Regions from separate parts of the Lysinibacillus sp. JNUCC 51 genome, predicted to be linked through region 2. Evidence: riboswitches for the same ligand, from Rfam matches in the RefSeq annotation. Region 2 holds a riboswitch; the other holds the start of a gene.

Region 1 (6,542 bases), 1.6 Mb from region 2:
TTCGTCATCTTCTACTAGTAATATATTGTTTTGCACTTTCATGCACCTCTCTTCTAAAATCTATAAATTTTATTTTATTGGTTTAGCACCATAACGATTATCTCAAGATATAATACTTTATTAATTGAAGCGGTAATAAACTAGTTTCATACAAATCACCTGTGATAGTAATAACTAGTTCTTCCTTTGGCCAAATAAAAATATATTGCCCCCCATAACCTAATGCAAAGAAATATTGATTATCTACCGAAAAAGCTTTAGTTTCATTCTGTTTATTTACCCACCAATGCATCCCGTAATAACCAATTTTGTCATAAGTCATTAAATTAGGCTTTATCGAATGGTTAATCCAATCCTCTGAAACTATCCTTTTCTCGTTATATACACCCTTCTTTAAAACTAAGAGCCCAACTTTCATCATATCTTCTGCCTTTAATAAAAGACCATCTGCCCCTTTACTAATTTTCTTCTTATCCTCGTACCATTGATATTCGAGAATACCCAATGGTTGAAATAAATAACGATTGGCAAATTCTTTTGTTTTCATATTCGTAACTTTCTGCAATATAGCAGAAAGTATATGGGAGCAACCCGAGTTATAATTCATATGCGTACCAACTGGATGCACCATCGGGCGATCTATTATAAATTTTACTATATCAGAATGAAATACCATAGGAGCAAAACAATTCCATTCCCCAAATTCCGGGAAATCTAACCCTTCCGTCATTGTTAAAAGATGATATATTGTCATATCCATTTTACGTTTATCATCTTGCCGTTCGAATAGTTCAGGAAAAAAAGTATGGACAGGTATATGAATAGATTCCAAATATTTTTGATCTATTGCAATGCCAAATAGAATTGAAAGAATACTCTTTGTACAAGAATTAATTTTATGAAGTTTCTGTTGTTGTTTCTTATTTTTATAGTATCGAAATATCGTTTTACCATGACTATTAATCAAAAAAGTATTAATCTTTTCTTTTTTTAATCTATATTGTAAAAATGGGTAGTCTATCATTTTTCCCCCTCTGATTATTTTTCTTCACCTATTGGGCTTTTCCGTGCAGTTATTTTTGCTTTCGGTATAAATAATTGCTGCCCGTTAATAGTGGATAAATTATTTATAATTTGGGCCATCACCAAAACGAGGGGTTGATTTCCGTTCCGGCTGGGCGTTTTTATCGCTGCCGCTTCGCTTTCGCGCAGAGCAAAGCTTCCTGGGGTGTCCGATGAGCCGCTTCGCCTCGCTCCAGTGTCTTATCTAAGACGCTGATTCCCATGGAGTCACCCAGCCTCCACTCCAATCAACTAATAACCAAAAATATTATCAACTACTTGTGGTTATTGATCTATAATTTACCATATGTAATATCTTTGTTTCATATATCTTTTGCAAAATAGTAAAAAAAGCCGTTCCATAACCATCATTCAATGGATTATAGAACAGCTTTAATATTAGTCTTCCACCTTTAAATCACATTCTTTAAGTGGAAGCATTTTTGTTTTATGCTTGATTTTATAGCCAAGCCATAACAGCAAGAAAAGAGGAATACCGATATACGAGACAAGGACTCCGTACCAATCTACTGTATCACCCATAAAGGCATTGTAGTTTTGTCCAATAACAACAATCATACAAACCGTAAAGGCAAATAGCGGACCGAATGGGAACAGCTTTGCTCTATACGGCAATAATTTCGGATCTAAGCCTTGTGCCTCGAATGCTCGACGGAAGCGGTAATGGCTAAATGCAATACCTAACCAAGCAATGAATCCAGACATTCCTGAGGCATTTAGAAGCCACATGTAGACCACACCATCACCAAAGAATGAAGCTAAAAATGCTAGGGAGCCTACAGCTAAAGTCGCCAGCAATGCGTAAATCGGAATACCTCGACGGCTTAGTTTAGTGAAAAATTTCGGTGCATGTCCATCTACCGCTAATTGCCAAAGCATACGAGAAGATGCGTACAGCCCTGAATTCCCTGCTGACAGCATTGCCGTTAGAATGATAGCATTCATCAATGATGCCGCAAAGGCAATTCCTAAACGGTCGAACACCAGTGTAAATGGTGAAACAGCGATATCTTCAGATAATAAACGTGCGTCTGTAAATGGAATCAACAACCCAATTGCACCGATTGCTAAAATATAGAACAAAAGAATTCGCCAGAAAACAGACTTAACTGCTTTCGGAATATTTTTACCAGGATCATCTGTTTCACCTGCTGTTATTCCAAGTAGCTCTGTCCCTTGGAACGAGAATCCTGCAGCTAAGAAAATACCAAATGTAGCAAGGAATCCACCGTGGAATGGTCCATCACTAATAAAGAAATTCGTAAAGCCTACCGGAGCGTTTCCTCCTAAAATACCAAAAATCATTAAAAAACTGATGATAATAAAAATGATTACAGTTACAACCTTTATCATGGCAAACCAATATTCACTTTCACCATAGCTTTTTACCGATAATAGATTGAACGTTAAAACGACGGCAATAAATAAAACAGTCCAAAGTGCTGATGAGCTATCTGGGAACCAATATTTCATAATTAATGATACAGCAGAAATTTCTGCTGCAATTGTAATTGCCCAGTTGTACCAGTAGTTCCAACCAAGTGCAAAGCCTAGAGCTGGGTCTACAAACTTTGTAGCATAAGTACTAAATGAACCCGATGATGGCATATAGGCTGCCATTTCGCCTAAGCTCGTCATTAAAAAATACACCATGATACCGATTAATGCATAAGCGAGTAGTGCACCTCCAGGTCCTGCTTGTGCAATTGCACCACCACTAGCTAAAAACAATCCAGTACCGATTGTACCGCCTAATGAAATCATTGTAATATGACGGCTTTTTAATTCTTTTTTCAGCTTCGGCGCTTTATGTCCGAGCTGATTGACTTTTATTTCACTCACAATATAGCTTCCTTCCTTTTAAGAGGCAAAAAAATGCCATCACATGAACGTTACTGTGATGGCTAAGTAAATCCTCTGTTCTTTCAAAATGATAGCTCAACACGTTGTCCAAACGTGACAGTTCTGTTCCTTTCGGAGACAGCCCCAGCATGAGGTTTTCAAGTCCCCTCACACTTCGGCAGTATTTCCTTTCAGCTAATTTCTCAAATGCTTGTCATTTCCATTAACATACTCTTAAATACCGCGACCTCTACCTCAATATAAACATGAGGCATTAAATATTAAATTTATGATGGGTATTAGTTTAACATATGACCTATGACATTTCAATAACCAGAGTAATGTTCTGTATTTTGTGAATTTTCAACTATTTTTATTAATGTGATAAAGTGGTATAGTGATTCAATCAAAATTGTTCTAACAGGGGGGATTTATTTGACTACTCATGAACATACCGATACTTATCCTAGCAGGAAAATTAACTGGAAAGGTACAACCTTATTACTAGTTATCGGAGTAATTTGTATTGCCTCGACATTACGGATGCCGCTAACAGTTGTTGGACCTATTACTTCCTTTATTCGTGAAGACCTCGGCATATCCCATGTACTAGCAGGCTTTCTAACGACGATTCCATTGCTAGCATTTGCAATCATTTCACCATTTGCACCAATTGTCGCACGTAAATTCGGACTAGAATTAACATTATTTTTATCGACTATTCTATTAGCGGTAGGGATTGTATTACGCTCCCTTGGCACAACTAGTTTACTTATTTTTGGTACTATGCTAATTGGTATAGCCATTTCATTCGGTAACGTACTAATTCCGGGATTACTTAAATTGAAATTTCCCTATCACGTAGGTTTACTTATGGCATTTTTTACAATGTCGATGAATTTGACAGCTGGACTCGGCGCTGGCATTAGCTATCCTATTGCCAACTCATCACTCGGTTGGCAAGGTGCACTGGCAATCGCACTTGTTCTTGTGGTGTTAACCATCTTAATTTGGATTCCACAGTTGAAATTTAATAAGCCTGAACCGAATGTTGAGACTACGAAAGAACGTATACCATTATGGAAATCACCTGTTACTTGGGCAGTAACAGGGGCTATGGGATTTCAGTCATTATTATTCTACACAACTGCCGCTTGGATTCCTGAAATATATATAGCACAAGGATTAGCTGCAGATCGTGCAGGCTGGATGTTTTCCATCATGCAATTTTCACAAGTTCCAATGGCTTTAGCTGTGCCTATTATCGCTAGTAAAATGACATCTCAACGTCCTCTCGTATTAATGTTTACGGCATTTTACTTAGTTGGCTTTATCGGGGTAGTCATGGAATGGACAAGCCTCGCTGTACTATGGATGGTGCTACTAGGCTTAGCCGGAGGTGCTTCATTCGCATTAGCGATGATGTTCTTTACACTACGTACCCGTACAGCTTTAGAAGCAGCTGATTTATCAGGATTCGCACAATCATTAGGATATTTATTAGCCGCAATCGGTCCAATTTTATTTGGATATTTACATGATTTATTTGGTGGCTGGAATATAGCAGGTTGGTTATTTGTTATCGTAGTATTGATACTTTTCTTATGTTCATTTAGGGCTTCTAAAAATGAATATGTGAATTAAATAAGGTGGCTCATGAGCTTCTTTAAGCGGATGTCTTTTGTACCGAAAGCGTAGCGACAGGTACAGATGTTTGAACACCCGCTGAAAGAAGTTAAAGTGGGCTGCCTTTTTCTCTAATAAGGTGGTTTCTGATAAAAATAATTCGGTGTATTGTAAATATTAACATAGGGCTTATGGAAAATATGAGTCGTAGCTGGTGAAAGAGGTGGAATCAACCACGTCCAATTGCCTGTAACCTTACGATCCGCCGCTGCTTCAGTTTCCTCAAACAATTTAAATTGCTGTGCAGCTGTATGATGATCTACAATGCTCACACCGTCTTCTTTAAAAGAATGTAGTACGGCAATATTCAGCTCGACTAATGCACGATCACGCCATAAAGAAGCCTGTTTAGTTGTATCGAGATTGAAAATTTCTGCTATAGCGGGCAGCATATTATAACGTTCATGATCTGCTAAATTACGTGCCCCGATTTCTGTACCCATATACCAACCATTGAATGGGGCAGCCTCAAAATCAATACCTGCCATTTGGAAACGCATACTCGATATAATCGGCACTGCATACCATTTTAATCCTAGCTTCTCTACTTGAGATGATTCTGGATGACGAATCGGTACCTGTAGTACATACTCGTCAGGAATCCTAAACAATTGCGGCTCCCTTCCGTCCATTTGTACAACAAGTGGAAGGACATCAAATGCCGTTCCCTCTCCTTGCCAACCAAGTGACTCACATAATTTTGTAAACTCAACAGAATGCAAATCACCAATGATTCCAGATTCAGTTTCATAGCCAGCATAACGGATTAGCTGATGATTCCATATACGAACACGCCCTGGTGCAAAAACCGTTATTGTTGGACGAATTTTTCCACCATTTGTTGCATACTTAATATGTTCAAGCAAAGCTTTGAAGATACCCTCTTCATTGGAAATATCGCGGGCATCTACAACATGCAGTGATTGCCAAAACAATCGACCAATACACTTATTACTATTACGCCAGGCCACTCGTGCACCAAAGATTAATTCTTCCGTTGTCGGTATATATTCGCCTGCAGTTTTAATTTGCTGTGACTTATTTTCTAGCCATGTTTTCGACTCATTTTGTTCTACTTGATAAAGTTCTAAAAAACGCTGTACTTCCTGTAAATTCATATCGAATTCCTCCATCTACCCTCATATTAGAGGAATGGAACTATAATCACCACGAAAAAATCTGCCAGAAAACATACATATTTTATATATGAAATACTTTGTTCAATATTTCATACCACCTCTTCATTTTATGAATTATGCCTCGGTATAATTGCCGCTGTCGTGCAAATAAACAATGCGTCAGGATTCGTCTTTATGCTTAAGCCTTCACTAAAATTATTTATTAAAAGGGTTCCCATCTTGAGTAGACATTATAAAAATCAGGAGAAATTACAGAGGAAAATTTTTTAAGTAGAGATATGCTATTATAACGTTTATTATAACGTTTTATTATGCCGAAGTAGGTAATACACGAGACGCATTAGGCCCCATTTTGCACTCCCTTTGCAGTATTTAGGAGTAGAAGTTATTATTTGTGCTTTAGAAATAAAATTTCCTTAACGCATGATGAACTTTGTTTGTCAGTATAGTTCGCATAAAAAAAAGCATGTCGCACTAATGTGCAACATGCTTGATGACCCGTACGGGATTCGAACCCGTGTTACCGCCGTGAAAGGGCGGTGTCTTAACCACTTGACCAACGGGCCGTGGCTCCGAAGGCAGGACTCGAACCTGCGACAACCTGATTAACAGTCAGGTGCTACTACCAACTGAGCTACTTCGGAATAATGGTGGGCCTAAATGGACTCGAACCATCGACCTCACGCTTATCAGGCGTGCGCTCTAACCAGCTGAGCTATAGGCCCATTATTTTTTGGAGCGGGTGATGAGAATCGAACTCACGACATCAGCTTGGAAGGCTGAGGTTTTACC
Region 2 (10,973 bases):
ACGTTCTCGGTTCGTTAAAAGAGAACGATGATGAGAGCCATTCATTTTCAGTTACACCCTCCTCCCCCGCACGTATTGTAACTTATGTTAATGAATGGGGAGCGGTGACGGCTATTTTCATGAATATCCCGTGTTTCCTAAAAAAATTCGGAAATTAATTCCACCAATTAATGAATTTTATGTAAAAGTGGATCATCACCATTACGAGTGGTTGATATCAGTTCCGACTGGGCACTTTGTTGCTGACGCTTCGCTTTCGCGCAGAGCAGAGCTTCCTGGGGGCATCTGATAAGCCGCTTGGGCAAGCAGATGTTTTTTGCGCGAAAGCGTAGTGGTAACGTAGCGACAGCAACTACACAATGTTATCACGAAGGCATTATCACAGGACGTGATGGTTTTAGCCTTCGTTCCTCTATTGCTGATCCCCTAGGAGTCGCCCATTCTTCACTCTAATCAACTTATATATTACATACGTTTTAACAGTGTCATCCTCAACTTTTTGTGATGAGCTGAGCCGTAAAAAGTTCAATTTCAACCGTCGAGATCATTGTTTAAACTTCATTTCTCGGATAGGAATTTTTCGCAATCCTTTTCCAATACTTATATGAAAACCAAGCTTGCTAATTGAGTTTTTACTTCTTCAGATAGTGGCACACTCTTGCCAGTTCGAGGATTCATTTGCACTACCGTACCACGACCCGTAAAGCAAACTTCATCATGCTGGTTTTTCGCTAAGTAATGAATATCCAATGATGAGTTCCCTACTGTTGCTACCTTCGTATAAATTCTTAGCACATCATCAAAGAAAACTTGCTTCACGTAATCACACTGTAAATCGGCGACAATCGGAATCCCCTCTACATGTTCATCAATTGCAGAAGGCATTAGAATACCTAGATGATGAAAATAATCGATTCGTGCCTGTTCAAAATATGTAAAACTAACTGTATTGTTCATATGACCGTACATATCCGTTTCTGAAAAACGTACACGGACTTCAATAAAAAATGAAAAATCCTTTGCCCATTCCTGAAAATCTCCGATATAATTTGCTTTCATCTTAACCATCCCCCTAATTTTCATTCGCTTCTTCCAGAACAACAAATAGAATTAGCAGTCATAAATGAATATACATTCATTATAAAGGAAAACACAATATTATCATAGAAAATTCACATTTTCACTCGTTAAAACTCGTTTTCCATTAATCTCTTTTCTATTTTCGGGAAAATCGATTTTTTAATGCTGTATTGAAAACATCATATTTAGTTTATTACTCTTTCTTGAAAATGCCCCTATCTGAACTCCCTGTAGTACGAAACTTTTATGGTGAGTAGGATCAATCAATCATTTACGAGTAGTTATTCTATAAAATTATTTAATATTTTTCATAGAAAAAAACTCCCTTACACATTTAGTGTAAAGGAGTTTGGGAGTAAAGCTTGTACTATATTAGTCAACGTAGTGGTCAGAACCGAAGAAGTTACGGAACATTTGCACTGTAGTTGCACGGTTTAATGATGCGATAGATGTTGTTAAAGGAATACCTTTTGGACAAGCAGCCACACAGTTTTGTGAGTTACCGCAGTTTGCAAGGCCTCCATCACCCATGATTGCATTTAAACGTTCGTCTTTAATCATTGCACCAGTTGGGTGAGTGTTGAATAGACGCACTTGTGATAATGGTGCTGGTCCGATGAATGAAGCTTTTTCAGACACGTTTGGACATGCTTCCATACATACACCACAAGTCATACATTTAGATAATTCATAAGCCCATTGACGTTTACCTTCTGGCATACGTGGACCTTCACCTAAATCATAAGTACCATCGATTGGAACCCATGCTTTAACTTTTTTAAGTGCATTGAACATACGTTCACGGTCAACTTGTAAGTCACGAATAACTGGGAAAGTTTTCATAGGCTCAAGTTTAATTGGCTCAGTCAGTTGGTCAACAAGTGTTGAACAAGATTGACGTGGACGGCCATTAATAACCATTGAACATGCACCGCAAACTTCTTCAAGACAGTTCATATCCCAAGTTACTGGAGTAGTTTTTTCGCCATTTTCAGTAACAGGATTTTTTTGGATTTCCATTAAAATAGAAATTACGTTCATACCGTGACGGTAAGGCACTTGGAATTTTTGCCAGTAGCCATTGCCGCCTTTTGCGTCTTGACGTAAAACTTCCACTTTAACCATTCTTCCAGTATTAGCTGCGATATTCATAATTCTTAGTCTCCTTTCGCAGAGTAATCACGTTTACGTGGTGGAATTAATGAAACGTCAACTTCTTGGTACGTGATAATTGGATTACCAGTAGTTGGATCAAACTTCGCCATTGTTGTTTTTAAGAAGTTCTCATCATCACGGTTAGGGAAATCTGGTTTATAGTGTGCACCGCGAGATTCGTTACGTAATAATGCACCTTTTGTCATTACTTTCGCAAGGTAAATCATATTTTTCAACTGACGCGTAAAGTGAGCACCTTGGTTGCTCCATTTTTGTGTATCGTTGATGTTAATGTTTTCCCAACGTTTTTGGAATTCATCAAGTTTGTTTAATGTATCTTCAAGTTGGTCGTTATAACGTACTACTGTCATAGTAGCTGTCATCATTTCACCAAGCTCTTTATGAAGTAAGTAAGCGTTTTCTGTGCCATCCATTTTCATGATAGCTTCCCACTTAGCTTGTTCTTCTTGAACGCGTGCATCATAGATTTCTTGTGGAAGATCTTCAGCATGCTTTTTAAGATGTTTAACATAGTCTACTGCGTTTGGACCAGCAACCATACCACCATAGATAGCAGATAATAATGAGTTCGCACCAAGACGGTTTGCACCATGTTGAGAGTAATCACATTCACCTGCTGCAAATAATCCAGGAATTTCAGTCATTTGGTTGTAGTCAACCCATAATCCACCCATTGAGTAGTGAACCGCTGGGAAAATTTTCATTGGTAATTTACGTGGATCATCACCTACGAATTTTTCGTAGATTTCAATAATACCACCAAGTTTTACATCTAATTCATGTGGATCTTTATGAGAAAGATCTAGGTATACCATGTTTTCACCGTTGATACCTAATTTTTGGTTCACACAAACGTCGAAAATTTCACGTGTTGCAATATCACGTGGTACTAAGTTACCATATGCTGGGTATTTCTCTTCTAAGAAGTACCAAGGCTTACCGTCTTTATAAGTCCAAATACGGCCACCTTCACCACGAGCTGATTCTGACATTAGACGGTTTTTGTCATCTCCAGGAATAGCTGTTGGGTGAATTTGAATGAACTCACCATTCGCGTAAGAAGCACCTTGTTGGTAAACGATAGAAGCAGCAGAACCTGTATTGATTACAGAGTTTGTTGTTTTACCGAAGATAATACCAGGGCCACCAGTCGCCATAATTACAGCGTCTGCACGGAATGATTTAATTTCTTCTGTACGCATATCTTGCGCTACGATACCACGACAAACGCCATCAGGATCGACTACTGCACCAAGGAATTCCCAGTGCTCATATTTGTTAACTAAACCAGCTACTTCGTGAGAACGAACTTGCTCGTCTAGTGCGTATAGTAATTGTTGACCAGTTGTCGCACCAGAAAATGCTGTACGGTGGTGTAATGTACCACCAAAACGACGGAAATCAAGAAGACCTTCTGGTGTACGGTTGAACATTACACCCATACGGTCCATTAAATGAATAATACCAGGGGCTGCATCACACATACCCTTAACTGGTGGTTGGTTCGCTAAGAAGTCCCCACCATATACTGTATCATCGAAGTGAATCCAAGGAGAATCCCCTTCACCTTTTGTATTTACCGCACCATTAATTCCGCCCTGCGCACATACAGAGTGTGAGCGTTTTACAGGAACTAATGAGAATAAATCAACTTCAGTACCAACTTCAGCTGCTTTAATCGTTGCCATCAGACCAGCTAGACCGCCGCCGACAACAATTATTTTGCTTTTCGCCATGATTATTTCTCACTCCTCTTAAAAAATTGCAATGATTGCCATGTACTCTATAGTAGCTTCTATTAAATTAAGCAAAAGCTAAAATAGCAGCCACACCAACTACACTTAGAATTACGAAAATAATGTTTGTTACATAAGTAGCAACCTTTTGAGACTGAGGAGATTGTGTAATACCCCAGCTTACTAGGAATGCCCATAAACCGTTAGATAAGTGGAAAGTTGCTGATATAATACCAACAATGTAGAATCCAAGCATGAATGGATTCGATACGATATCTGCGATCATATTGAATTCAACATCTGCACCTAACGCTTTTTGGATACGCGTTTCGAAAATATGCCATGCAATGAAAATCACTAAGAATACACCAGTGAAACGTTGTAATGAGAACATCCAGTTACGGTATGTGCTGAAACGCCCTGTGTTTGGTGAAGCAGTGAATGCAATGAAGACACCATAGAATGCGTGGAACAGTAATGGGATATAAATAACTACCCACTCAATTACTAACAGAAGATTGTGTGGAATCAAATCCATCTTACCTACTGCATTATTGTAAGCTTGTTCACCACCAACAGCAGTGAAGTTCATTGACAAGTGGAACATCAGAAACAGACCTACTGGAATCACACCAAGTAGAGAATGTAAACGACGCCATAAAAACTCTCGATCTTTCGACAAGACTGTTACCCCCCTTAGTACTTAAAATAGCACAACAAAAGAAGTCATCATTTTGTAACTGATACTTCATTGACTGTGTATTTCATCATGGTACAATATTATGACATGTTTATTGTACTCTCAAGAGCTACGAGCGTCAAGGCAACCAAGAGTTTTTCACAATCCTTATTAAAGAAAGAATCTAGTACATGATGCATCGTTTTTTCTCGAAAAATCTATCTTTACTTTATCAGTGTCAAATTTTAAGAAAATTCTAAGAAAGAAGGATTTAAATGTTAAACACTTCATCCCCTACAATCTCACCATTTGGATATGAGATAATTCGCGATTATATTTTATCTTCCATCCTTGGTAAACATGAAGGTGATGTCCTTTATTGGGCAGGAAAAGACCTAGCACGGAAGTTCCCATGTAAAAGTCAAGATGAACTTATCGCATTTTTCGCAGATGCCTGTTGGGGTAATTTAGAGCTTATCAAAGAATCAAAAGATGGACGTATATTCCAGTTGACAAATGATCCAGAACTGATACAAATCGGTCTTCGTAGCTTTAGACTTGAAGCAGGATTTATAGCTGAGCAAATCCAGCAAGCAAAAGGTTATTTAACAGAATGCTATGATGAAAAACGTGAAAAGCAACAGCACGTTATATTTACAGTAAAATGGGACGTCAAAGAACGAATCATGAACACCGTTCCTACAGAATAAAACAAAAAGGATTGCCACCCTGAATTTATGGATGGCAATCCTTTTTTTGTATATTGTATATTAATAGAAGTTAATCGTAGCGTTTACTGGGCAACTCCTTAGAGATCAGCAATAGAGGAACGAAAGCTAAAACCATTACGTCCTGTGATAACCCCTTTGCGACCAACATCGGTACCGCTACCGCTTCGCTTTCGCGGAAAAAACATCTGTTGGCGAGACCCCACAGCGGAAATCAACCTCTCGTTATGCCCACGAATCCTTTTTTCTATTTATAGTTGAGCATGTCTTTCTTTTAATAGCACATCTATTAACGTAATAAATGCCTCCAAAATATTAAGTGAGTGTTGAATCATTTCTTCTATGTTATTAATTGACAGTTCATTCACTAATTTTTGTGCGGACATATGTACTAATTCATGTGGCTGTTCAATCTTACGATATTCTGGTAAATTCTGATATTCCTCAAAGTGTCCATAATACCATTTCCCAAACATACATTGATGATGCGTTTTTATCATTTCTTTATGACCAGCCTTTTGAATAGCATTTCGTAAAAAGCTAGCATGATCCATTAACCTTGCTGCCAACTGGCTAACTACGGTTTGCTCTGATGGTTTTCTAATTGTCGGCGCAATAGCTTTTAACATTTCAGATACTTGATTTTGGATTATATCCGAGAAGTCACTAGAATGTGATAATTCCATCGTTGTTTCCGCTAAACGACCTACAGCTATTACATTTTCTTCTGATGCAACTGTTATTTGATGAATGCCATGTGCTGCTTCTTCAATATTTCTACTTGATACAGTCAGATTAGCAATATTGTCCTTCATGATACTTAAAAAGTCAGTTAAATAATGTTCGACTTGTTTAATATTTGTTATTGTATTATGTAATTTCGTATCAATGACTGATCGAATCTTTGTCATTTCTTGCAATGAACCTTTCGAGCTACTGGCTAATTTCCCTACCTCCATCGCGACAACATTAAAGCCCTTTCCATGCTCACCAGCACGCGCGGCTTCAATTGAGGCATTTAAGGATAGTAGTTGTGTCTGATCGGCAATCCCGGTTACACTTTTACCGATATCATCCATTTTAATAATTTCTTCATACAACTGCTCTGTTGACTGAGCTCCTTTGGCCAGCAACTCGTGAACCATTTCACCTTTTGTAATGGAAGATTCCATTTCTTCAACAAGGAGTAACGAATGCTGTTTTATTTCTTGAATGTTTGCATTAACATTTTGCTCAACCGCAAGCATCTCTTCTGTATTTGACGACATTTCTTCACTCATCGCTGAAATATCCCCTACATTCGTTGAGACATTTTGAACCTTTAAAGCCGTTTGAAAATTAATTAACTCCATATGCGCTAGTACAAAGTCTAAAATCGCATTTTTCACATCAATGCTTTCCTGCTGAAGTTCCAATTCCAAAATTCGCTTTTTTAATATTTGTATTTCTAGATCGTTATCTCTCTCAACGATTTCATTCATTGGCTTTTGAAATAAACCGAATAATACCATACAAACTTCCACCTTCCCATTGGTAAAACATGTCACATTTTATTATATAACAATAGAATTGAATAAAATATTAAAATTGATGTGAACAAAAAAAGATGTGCCTCTTACTGACACATCCTCTTCAAAATTATATGTAAAGCGCTTGTTCTAAATTAAATTCATCATGTAATACATTTGCTGCATGGATCATTTCGTCCTGAGGTACAACGACAGACACTTTTATTTCAGACGTACTTACCATTTTTACAGGGATATCTTCACGACGTAGACGATCAAACATTCGAGCAGCTACCCCTGGATGTGATACCATTCCTGATCCAATGATGGAAACCTTTGCTAAACCAATTTCAAAATCAGCAAAACTAAACCCTAGTGATAATTTGCTATCTTCTAAAACACGTAATGCTTCAGCGAACTCTTCTTTTAAAATGGTAAATGATACAGTCGGCTTTAAACCATCAATTATTGCTTGTACGATTATATCGACGTTTATGCGATTTTCTGCAAGTATTGTGAAGATATCCGCTAACGAAGCATTAGAATAAGCATCATAACCAACCGTTAAGCGAATAACGTCTGACTCATAGGCAACACCACGTACAATTAAATTTTTTTCCATTTCAACTTCCTCCTTCAATAAAGTACCTACTGTATCTATTTCGCTCGACCTAATAACAACTGGGATTTGAAACTTTTTTGCTAACTCTACAGCTCTCGGGTGTAAAACTTGAGACCCTAAGTTTGATAGCTCTAGCATCTCATCATAGGAAATCTCTTTTAGCTTCTGTGCTCCAGCAACATGGCTTGGATCAGCTGTGTAGACTCCATCCACATTCGTGTAAATATCTACGCGCTCCGCCTTTAACTTTGCTGCAATTGCTATAGCCGAGGTTTCTGCCCCACCTTTACCAAGCGTCGTAATATTCCGTGAATTATCGATACCCTGTTCCCCCGCAACGATTACAATTTTCCCCTGTTTAAAATGCTTTTCTATTTGACTAGCATCAAGCTCATCAATGCGGGCATTGCTGTACATATCATCTGTTTGAATACCTGCTTGCCAGCCCGTTAATGACACTGCATCATATCCTTCTTCCTGCAAAGCAATTGACACTAACGTACTTGATAAGTGTGATGTTGTTGAAAATAGTGCGTCTAGTTCACGCTTAGATGCATTGTCTGATAAATCACGAGCCATCTTTGCTAATTCTTTAGCCATCCCCCTCATAGATGTAGTGACAACAACAACCTCAAAACCTCTTTCCTTTTCTGCAATCGCCTTTTTCGCAACATTTCGAATGTGTTCTGTTGATGCTAATGCAGCACTACCAAATTTCATCACAATTCTCGCCATCTTTATCATTCTCCTTCGCATTCAATCATTCCACTGATTATGAAGTAGCTATACTTTTGCAGCAAAATCAAAGTGACACTCACTTTCCTTTACTCCATTTTTTAACATCTCCTTTCAGGAAGGGGTAACTGCCCTGAAAAAGTTTGTTTCTAGAAAGCAAAAAAGGCAGCTCTCACATAACGTGAAAGCTGCCTATAACATGTACAATAAAAGTAACTTGCGCATGTGTGATAGCTCTCCGAAACGTTTAGATTCGACAGTCTTACATCTCTTAAATGTAAAACCAGCACAGCATCGGAAACAACGACGCTCCACTTCGGCAAGCTCCCCTTTCATACATTTTCACTGGACTTGTTCGCCCTCGAATATACTACTCTTGAACCTTGCACCTCTATCATCACTTAATAGTGATTGTATATAATTGAACCTTAGTGAAGAAATTTCCATTTTAATATGTAGAAACTACTAAAAAACTAAGGTGCCTATATAACATTGCTATATTGCAGAGCAATGTTATATACACCTTAGCATACGTCTAATTCTTTGACAATGTGTCTTGTTGAAAATCAATTTCGCCTTGGCTTAATTTTTGTTGCTGTCGCTTCGCTTTCGCACAGATAAATTGCCGCGTTCTTAGACTGAGTTCCTCTATTTCAGTAGGTGTTTGTACATCCACCGAAAAGGAATTCCATGTGCATTTCTCACCATCTTTAGAGATGGGAGTCTTCTACGGAATGAAAATAATCATAGATATTGCTAGCTAGATTAGCTGGCATTCCGGCTTCCTGTAATGCCTGCATACTTGCCTCACGAATTTTTTTGACAGAGCCAAAATGTTTGAGTAATTGTTGTTTTCGCTTCGGACCAATGCCTTCTATATTATCGAGGACAGATTGTATAGCATGCTTCTCGTGCTGCTGTCGTAAGAAGGTAATAGCAAAGCGGTGTACTTCATCCTGAATTCGTTGTAGTAAGTAGAATCCATCACTTGTTCGCTTTAACGCAATTACTTCAGGTGGATCACCAAATAGAAGCTGTGACGTATTATGCTTTTCATCTTTTGCTAATCCGGCAATTGGAATGACAAGACCGAGCTCATCCTCTAATACTTCTCGCGCGACTTCCATTTGCCCCTTTCCACCATCAATCAGTACTAAATCTGGTAAAGGTAGACCATCTTTTAAAACGCGTGTGTATCGACGACGTATTACTTCCTGCATTGCCCCGTAATCATCGTGCTTGGCGGCGGTACGTGTTTTGTATTTTCGATACTCCTTCTTTGCAGGTTTTCCATCGATAAATACAACCATTGCAGATACAGCATCTGTCCCATGCATATGACTATTATCGAAAGCCTCAATCCGTAAAGGCGTAGAAATGTTCATAGCTTCACCGAGCGCCTCACATGCTCCTATTGTGCGTTCTTCTTGACGCTCAATAAGCTGGAACTTCGCTGCTACAGCAATTTCAGCATTTTTTGTCGCTAATTCAACTAATTCTTTTTTTTGCCCACGTTTTGGAGTCAGTACCTTAACTTCCAGTAATTCCGTTAAAATTTCTGAATCAATGGTTTGTGGGATAAAAATCTCCTTAGGCTTAATGTGCTCTAGCTTATCGTAAAATCGTCCAACGAACGTTAAAAATTCCTCTTCTGCCTCTTGATAAATCGGGAAAATCGAGACATCTCGCTCAATGAGCTTTCCTTGACGAACAAAGAAAACTTGAACACACATCCAGCCCTTCTCGATGGCATAGCCAAATACATCGCGGTTAGTTGTATCACTTGAGACGATTTTTTGCTTTTGCATGACTGTATCGATATGTGCAATTTGATCACGAAATTCCTTTGCACGCTCAAACTCTAAATTTTCTGCGGCCGCTAGCATTTTTACTTCTAGCTCCTTTTTGACTTCCTCAACCCCACCATTTAAAAACTTTGTCATATCCTCAATCATATCGTGGTAAATTTCAGCATCTATATCCTTGACACAAGGAGCTAGACATTGCCCCATATGATAATACAAACAAACCTTGGTAGGGAGTTGTACACATTTTCGAAGAGGATATAAACGATCTAGCAGCTTTTTCGTCTCACTTGCTGCATATGCATTCGGATATGGACCAAAATATTTTGCCTTATCCTTTTTCACTTTTCGTGTTGTAATAAGGCGCGGGTGTTTTTCATTTGTAATTTTTAAATACGGATAGGTTTTATCATCCGTCAGCATAACATTGTACTTCGGATCATGTAGTTTTATAAGATTAAGCTCTAAAATTAAAGCTTCAATATTGGAAGATGTCACAATGTACTCAAAATCTTCTATTTCACCTACAAGCCTCTGTGTTTTCCCTTCATGCGAACCAGTAAAATACGAGCGCACTCGATTTTTCAGCACTTTTGCTTTCCCGACATAAATAATAGTTCCTTGTCGATCTTTCATCAAATAGCAGCCAGGCTGATCTGGTAAAATTTCAAGCTTTCGTTTTATTAAATCATTCATCGCCTACCTGCCCCCATTTTCTAAAAATAGCGTTCGCTTTTTCTCTATATTATATAACGAAAAAAAAGCCAAGCACATCTTATTGATGGCTTGACTCTTTTTTTCTTACAGGATCAATTATGCCTCGGCATAATTGCGTCCGGAATCGGCTTTGTGCTTGCACAAAGAACTCCTTTCCGATTCCGTGACATCCGCCGGAGGCTTTAGG

The links. Region 2 has a riboswitch for lysine ahead of JNUCC51_RS18045 (aspartate kinase). Riboswitches for the same ligand answer to the same signal wherever they lie in the genome.
Region 1: linked by a shared signal. The riboswitch ahead of JNUCC51_RS10435 (amino acid permease) and the one ahead of JNUCC51_RS18045 (aspartate kinase) in region 2 are both predicted to bind lysine.

Annotation. Positions count from the first base shown of each region.
Region 1 is NZ_CP065545.1:2,174,559-2,181,100, forward strand. Features, by position in the region: gene JNUCC51_RS10425 (response regulator transcription factor) at 1-36, opposite strand, end outside; gene JNUCC51_RS10430 (serine hydrolase domain-containing protein) at 98-1,024, opposite strand; gene JNUCC51_RS10435 (amino acid permease) at 1,462-2,925, opposite strand; lysine riboswitch at 3,010-3,186, opposite strand; gene JNUCC51_RS10440 (CynX/NimT family MFS transporter) at 3,361-4,569, shown strand; gene JNUCC51_RS10445 (nitric oxide synthase oxygenase) at 4,683-5,729, opposite strand; tRNA gene JNUCC51_RS10450 (tRNA-Glu) at 6,245-6,316, opposite strand; tRNA gene JNUCC51_RS10455 (tRNA-Asn) at 6,318-6,394, opposite strand; tRNA gene JNUCC51_RS10460 (tRNA-Ile) at 6,399-6,475, opposite strand; tRNA gene JNUCC51_RS10465 (tRNA-Gly) at 6,485-6,542, opposite strand, start outside.
Region 2 is NZ_CP065545.1:3,739,147-3,750,119, reverse strand. Features, by position in the region: gene JNUCC51_RS18080 (helix-turn-helix domain-containing protein) at 1-45, opposite strand, end outside; gene JNUCC51_RS18075 (acyl-CoA thioesterase) at 601-1,059, opposite strand; gene sdhB (succinate dehydrogenase iron-sulfur subunit) at 1,453-2,232, opposite strand; gene sdhA (succinate dehydrogenase flavoprotein subunit) at 2,238-3,992, opposite strand; gene JNUCC51_RS18060 (succinate dehydrogenase cytochrome b558 subunit) at 4,060-4,674, opposite strand; gene JNUCC51_RS18055 (YslB family protein) at 4,947-5,381, shown strand; gene JNUCC51_RS18050 (methyl-accepting chemotaxis protein) at 5,651-6,910, opposite strand; gene JNUCC51_RS18045 (aspartate kinase) at 7,038-8,264, opposite strand; lysine riboswitch at 8,488-8,666, opposite strand; gene uvrC (excinuclease ABC subunit UvrC) at 8,975-10,765, opposite strand.